3 regions of the Streptomyces sp. NPDC054975 genome follow, and region 2 is predicted to be linked to each of the others. Evidence: riboswitches for the same ligand, from Rfam matches in the RefSeq annotation. Region 2 holds a riboswitch; each other region holds the start of a gene.
What was found. A riboswitch is a leader RNA that binds a small molecule or an ion and turns the genes downstream of it on or off. The one in region 2 is predicted to bind cyclic di-AMP.
Positions count from the first base shown of each region.

Region 1: it holds a riboswitch for cyclic di-AMP, as region 2 does, so the genes downstream of both, ACWF79_RS18155 (transglycosylase family protein) here and ACWF79_RS27560 (M23 family metallopeptidase) in region 2, are expected to answer to the same signal.
Region 3: it holds a riboswitch for cyclic di-AMP, as region 2 does, so the genes downstream of both, ACWF79_RS05160 (transglycosylase SLT domain-containing protein) here and ACWF79_RS27560 (M23 family metallopeptidase) in region 2, are expected to answer to the same signal.

Region 1 covers NZ_JBSGWV010000018.1:26,230-28,420, forward strand. Annotated here, with positions in the region: gene ACWF79_RS18150 (transglycosylase family protein) at 1-877, shown strand, start outside; cyclic di-AMP (ydaO/yuaA leader) riboswitch at 1,143-1,319, shown strand; gene ACWF79_RS18155 (transglycosylase family protein) at 1,323-2,015, shown strand.
Region 2 covers NZ_JBSGWV010000042.1:37,201-39,391, forward strand. Annotated here, with positions in the region: gene ACWF79_RS27555 (M16 family metallopeptidase) at 1-511, shown strand, start outside; cyclic di-AMP (ydaO/yuaA leader) riboswitch at 724-889, shown strand; gene ACWF79_RS27560 (M23 family metallopeptidase) at 903-1,685, shown strand; gene ACWF79_RS27565 (GntR family transcriptional regulator) at 1,869-2,191, shown strand, end outside.
Region 3 covers NZ_JBSGWV010000003.1:67,120-69,310, forward strand. Annotated here, with positions in the region: gene ACWF79_RS05155 (phosphoribosyltransferase family protein) at 1-260, shown strand, start outside; gene ACWF79_RS05160 (transglycosylase SLT domain-containing protein) at 290-1,144, opposite strand; cyclic di-AMP (ydaO/yuaA leader) riboswitch at 1,147-1,305, opposite strand; gene ACWF79_RS05165 (phosphocholine-specific phospholipase C) at 1,613-2,191, opposite strand, start outside.

The DNA of each region.
Region 1 (2,191 bases), on a different contig from region 2:
GGCCTCCGCCGCCGACGCGGCCACCTGGGACCGGGTCGCCGAGTGCGAGTCGGGCGGCCAGTGGAGCGCCCACTTCGGCAACGGGCTCTACGGCGGGCTGCAGTTCACCCAGGAGAGCTGGGAGCGTCACGGCGGTCTGGCGTACGCGCCGAGCGCGGACCTCGCCAGCCGTGCCCAGCAGATCGTGGTGGCCGAAAAGGCACTCGCCGCGGGTGACACGCAGTGGGCGACGTGCGCCCCGATCGCCGGGCTGACCAACGACGGCGTCAAGCCGGACGTCGTCCCCGGCCCCGCGGTCACGCCGAGCGAGCCGATCGGTCCGCTCCCGGAGTCCAACCGCACCCTCGGTCTCCCGGACGTCGTGGCTCCGCCCGAGGCGCTCGCAGGGCCCGAGACCACCCCGACTCCCTCCACGCCCTCCCCCTCCGTCACGCCGACCGCTCCCGGCACCGGCAAGCACCGGGGCGAGGCCGCCCCGGAGGAGACGGGCGAGACGACCGCGGCGGACAAGTCGCCCGAAACGGGCCGTCACGCCTCGCCGACCGACACTTCGACCGGCACCCCGACGGGCGCTCCGACCGACACGCCGGCAGCGGACGCCACCGACGAGGAGAAGGCCGCGAATCCGGGTAGTGAGGACACTGCGGACACTGCGGGCAAGAAGCCCTCCGAGGGCATCAAGGATGCTATCGGTGCATACACCGTCAAGCCCGGCGACAACCTCACCGAGATCGCCCAGCGGAACGACCTCCCCGGCGGCTGGGGCGCTCTCTACGACGCCAACCGGTCGACCGTCGGGGCCGATCCGAACCTCATCCTCCCTGGCCAGAGCCTCGATCTGACGATCGGAACGCCCGTGGAGACGGCCCCGAAGTAGGGGCGGTTCGGGGATGAATGTCCGGTTCTGTGCAAGTGAGACATGGGTCTCTTCGTCTCAACTGGCGTGTCTCGTCCGCAAACTCTCCTTCCGTCACCTCTCACCTGCGTAAACGCCCTTTGTCCCGGGGCAAGTACGGGCGTTTTGTCCCCCATGGACGTCTTTGAACTTCCCCCGGGTCTGTGTCTACGGTCGTCACCGCTCGCCACCGCGGGCCCCGTCGACCGAAACGCCGAATCCTGCCGTCGGCCGATGGGAACAGTCGTCGCGTCAAGCGCCGTAGGCAGGAGCGGGGGACCCAAGGTAAGTGCCGCCCCCGGCCGTTGAGACAGACGGCCGACGGACCGGCTTGGGGTGAAGCCGCGCGCTAGGTCGCGCGGCCGGGCAACTCACATCGGCCCGAACCCGACAGCTCACCTCGTAGGCGTCGGTGAGGAGAATCTCCATGCTGTTTTCCGCCAAGGGCAAACACCGTCGTCCCTCCAAGGCCACCCGCGCCGTCGCCCTCGCCGGTGTCGCCGGTGTCGCCGTCGCCGCCCCGCTGATGACCGCCGGCACCGCCTCGGCCGCCACCGTCTCCGAGTGGGACAAGGTCGCCCAGTGCGAGTCCGGTGGCAACTGGTCCATCAACACCGGCAACGGCTACTACGGCGGCCTGCAGTTCTCCAGCTCCACCTGGGCCGCCTTCGGGGGCACCGCGTACGCCGCGACCGCCGACCAGGCCTCCAAGTCGCAGCAGATCGCGATCGCCGAGAAGGTCCTCGCCGGTCAGGGCAAGGGCGCCTGGCCGAGCTGCGGCGTCGGCCTCTCCTCCGCCTCCCCGAACACCGGTGCCGTCGAGGAGGCGCCTGCCGCGCAGGCCGCCCCGAAGCAGGAGCGTCAGGCCGAGCAGCCGACGACCCGCAGCGAGCAGCGGACCGCCCCGAAGGCCGAGTCCAAGAAGACCGTCACCACCCCGACCGGCAAGAAGGTCAAGAAGGGCGACGGCGAGTACAAGGTCGTCTCCGGCGACACCCTGAGCACCATCGCCGCCGAGCACGACGTCAAGGGCGGCTGGGCGAAGCTCTTCGAGCTCAACAAGGACGTCGTCGAGGACGCCGACCTGATCTACCCGGGCCAGCAGCTTCACCTGAAGTGAGCCCGGCGGCTCGCGTGAGTCCGGCGGCTCACGCGAGCCCTACGACCCTCCCGCGGTGACCACCCCGGTCCGGAGCGCCTCTCCCCCGTGCGCTCCGGACCGGGGTTCCGCGCGTCCGGGGTGCCGTGAGGCGGGGGCACCCCATGGTTACCGCTGAGTAGTTCCGAGGCCTTTGG
Region 2 (2,191 bases):
CGGCACGCTCACCTCCCGCCTGGACCGCGTCCTGCGCGAGGAGAAGGGCTACACCTACGGCGTGCGGGCCTTCGGCCAGGTCCTGCGCTCCGACGCCGAGGGCAACGGCGCCGCGATGCTCGCCATCAGCGGTTCCGTGGACACCCCCAACACGGGCCCGGCACTTGACGACCTGTGGAAGGTGCTGCGCACCCTCGCCGCCGAAGGCCTCACGGACGCCGAGCGCGACGTGGCCGTGCAGAACCTGGTGGGTGTGGCGCCGCTCAAGTACGAGACCGCCGCGTCCGTCGCGGGGACGCTCGCCGACCAGGTCGAGCAGCACCTCCCGGACGACTACCAGGCGCAGTTGTACGCGCGCCTCGCCGAGACCGGCACGGTCGAGGCGACCGCGGCCGTCGTCAACGCCTTCCCGGTGGACCGGCTCGTCACCGTGCTCGTGGGTGACGCGGCGCAGATCGCGGAGCCGGTGCGCGCCCTCGGTATCGGTGAAGTGACCGTCGTCACCGGCTGATTGAGCCGACCGGAGCCGCGCTCCGGAGGCAGGTGAGGACCCCGACGTCACGGTACGTCGGGGTCCTCCTCTTTGTCCGTATTGCTGGAGAGGGTGATCGTTTGCCCTGTGGCATGTCTTACAAACTGGCGTGTCTGTTTGGTGATTGAAAGATGGTCCGCATAGCGTCGGTCCGGCTGTTCGCCAGTTGCACCCGCCGCACCCGCGGCATCGGACAGTCATCGCCGAGTCCCCGTCAGGCGCGAGCCTGGGGAGCCGGGGACCCATACGTAGTCCCTGGGGTGAATCGGACGCCTTCGCACCCGTGCGGAGGGGCCCGTAGGAGACCTTCCTGCTCCGAACCCGTCAGCTAACCCGGTAGGCGAGAAGGAAGGAAAGGATCAGCCTCTACATGGCGTTCACCCGTGCCACCGGGAAGCATCGTGGTCCGAGCCGTCTGGCGCGCCGCGGCGCAGGCATCGCCGGCATCGCGACCCTCGCCACCACCGGCGTCATCGGCACCCTGGCTTCCCCGGCGCTCGCCGACACGGAGGCCCCCTCCCCGGAGGACACCGGCCTGACCCAGGTCGTCGCCGCCGACGAGGCTCTCGCCGACACCCTCGACGCCCAGGCCGCCGCCCAGGAGCGCGAGGCCGCCGAGGCGGAGGCGAAGCGCGTCGCCGAGGCCCGCGCCAAGGCGGAGGCCAAGCGCAAGGCGGAGGCCCGCGCCAAGGAGATCCGCGAGGCCAAGGAGCGCGCCGCCCGTGAGGCCGAGCGCAAGCGCCTGAACTCCTTCCAGCTCCCCGTGGCCGGCTCGTACGTCTCCACCGGCTACCAGACCGGCGGCTCGCTGTGGTCCTCCGGCAGCCACTCCGGCGTCGACTTCCACGCCGCCTACGGCACCAAGGTCGTCTCCGTCGGCTCCGGCACCGTCGTCGAGGCCGGCTGGGGCGGCGCGTACGGCAACAACATCGTCATCCGGATGAACGACGGCACGTACACCCAGTACGGTCACCTCTCGGCCATCAGTGTCTCCGTCGGCCAGTCCGTCACCCCGGGCCAGCAGATAGGCATCTCCGGCTCCACCGGCAACTCGACCGGCCCGCACCTCCACTTCGAGGCCCGCACCACCGCCGAGTACGGCTCCGACATCAACCCGGTCGCGTACCTGCGCGCCCGTGGCGTGAACGTCTGACCCGTCCGACCGGCGAGGCCCCAGCGCACGTCGAAAAGCCCCGGCTCGTACTGAGCCGGGGCTTTTCGCTGCCCCGTTGGCCAAAAGATATCCATGATTTCTGAGGAGCCGTCGGAAATACCCCTCCGCTGCAATAGAGTCGCCGGACAACCGGTTTCGCGCGTATTAAGGCGGAGGTCGATCATGCGCATTCCCGCGCACTCGGTGTGCACGGCGATCCGGGACGACATCGTCACCGGCGTCTTCGAGCGCGGCAGCCGGCTGACCGAGGAGCAGCTGGCCCGTCGGTACGGAGTCTCCCGCGTCCCGGTCCGCGAGGCGCTGCGCACCCTGGAGTCCGAGGGCTTCGTGATCACCCGCCGCCACGCGGGCGCCCAGGTGGCCGAGCCCACCGAGCAGGAGGCGGCGGACCTCCTGGACATGCGGTCGCTGCTCGAACCGCTCGGCGCGGCCCGCGCCGCCCACCGTCGTACCGAGGCGCACCTCAAGGTGCTGCGCGGCCTGGT
Region 3 (2,191 bases), on a different contig from region 2:
CCGGGGTGGCCGCCGTGGTCTCCCGAGGTGGTCGCCCGGACCTGGCGGGCCCCCGCCTCGCGCAGGTGCGCGCCCCCACCCTGCTGATCGTGGGAGGCAACGACCCGCTCGTGCAGGACCTGAACGAGGACGCCCGCAGCCGGCTGCGGTGCGAGAACCAGCTCGTCGTCGTCCCCGGCGCCGGGCACCTCTTCGAGGAGCCCGGCACGCTGGAACAGGTCGGCGAACTCGCCGCGAACTGGTTCGCCGACCACTTCTAGGAGCTGCCCGCGCGGCGGGCAGTCGCCGGTCAGTACGGCCCGTCGACGTTGTCGATGGAGCCGTAGCGGTCCGCCGCGTAGTTGCAGGCGGCGGTGATGTTGGCGACCGGGTCGTAGAGGTCCATCGAGGTACCGGGCACGTGGTACGCGAGGAACGTCGGCTCGATCACCTGGAGCAGACCCTTGGACGGGGTGCCCTTGGCGGCGTTGGAGTCCCAGTTGTTGATGGCCTGCGGGTTGCCGGAGGACTCACGCATGATGTTGCGCTGGATCCCCTCGTACGAACCGGGGATGCCGTACTTCTGCATGATGTCCAGCGACTCGCGGATCCAGCCGTCGAGGTCGTTGGTGTAGCTCTTCGCGACCGTCTTGGCCGCCGGCGCGGCGGCCTTCTTCGCGGGGGCCGCCTTGGCCGGAGCGGCGCTGCGCTGCTGCGAGCGGTCGGCCCGGTCCGTACTCGTCGTACGGGCCGGGGCCTTCGGCTTCTGCGGGGCGGCGGCCTTTCCGCGGAGCGTCAGTTCCAGACCGGGGTGGATAAGTGACGGGTTGTCACCCACCGCGGCGCGATTGGTCTTGTACAGAGCCTTCCAGCCGCCCTGCACATTCTGCTCCTGAGCGATCACCGAAAGGGAATCACCGCGGGTGACGGTATAGGTGGTGGCGGCTGATTTCGGCGCGGCCGGAACGGATTCCACGATCTTCGTCGGCGCGCTGAGAACGGTCTTCTCGACGGAGGCGATCGCGGGAGCCGAGCTGGGCGCGGCGTGCGCGGTGGCCGTGCCGACCAGGGGCAGGGCCAGGGCGGCGCCGCCGGTGCTCGCGAGGGCGAGACCGCGGGTCAGGGGCCTTTTCTTGGGGCGCCGGTGCTTACCGTGTGCGGGCATGATGCAGTCCTCTCCGGCGCCTGCGGGGTGAGCTGTCGGGTTCGGGCTGGAGATGCCCGGCCGCGCATGCGCGACTTCACCCCGAGCCGTGCCGGAAATCCGGACCGGCGAAATGGTGGGTCCCCCGCTCCTGCCTTCGGGTGAATGAGCGGTGTTTTCGGACGGTGGCAGGATTCGGCGATCCGTCCGGGTCGAGGTGACCGTAGGCGAGAAATGTCGACCGAAACAAGACGTCGAATGCGCGGTTTATTCACGGATGAGTTCCGTGCACCGCGCGGCGCGCCTAACTTCCTTGCCCGACAAGGGGAGGGGCCGGTCGAGGAGGTCGTCGAAACGCTCGGCGTGATTCACCTCACCCGCCCTCTCATATCGGACATGCGGGGAAATGCGACCGAGTTGAGAAATCGGGCACAAGGGGCGGTAAAGCCGCTTGTGCCCGATTTGATCGGAAGTGTGGGCGTGCGTACGTCAGCCGGTGATACTCGGGGCGCCCGTCTCGATGTGGCCGGTGTAGCGGCGCGACCAGGTGCCGTCGATGTCGGCCAGGATCGTGAAGTCGTACCAGCCCTCGTGGTAGGCCACGGCGTTGAAGAAGTCCTCGCGCGAGGAGTTCGCCGGCACCGTGTACGTCCACGGCCCGTCCGTGCGGTAGGCGTTCGAGCGGATGGTGAAGGTCACCGGCCCGGCCGAGGTGTTGGACAGCTTGAAGAAGATCGCCGTCCTGCCGGTGCCCGGCTCGGTCGCGAACCGCGCCGCCACCTCGATCGCCTTGCCCGCCTTGGACGCGTCTCCGATGAAGCGCCGCAGGAAGCGGTTGGGACCCATCATCGAGATGTCGTACTTGCCCGAACCGGACCCGGTCCCGATGTTGAAGAAGTCCGTGGACGTCGTCCCCGGGTCGACCGTGTACTGCCAGGCGGCCGTGTCCCGGTGCTGGTGCGGGTGGATCGTGACATGCGCGGCACGCTTCGCCTGCGCGCCCTGGTTCGTCATCGAGAACCAGGCGAGGATCTTGCCCGACGCCCCGAACTCGAACCGGTCGAGGTT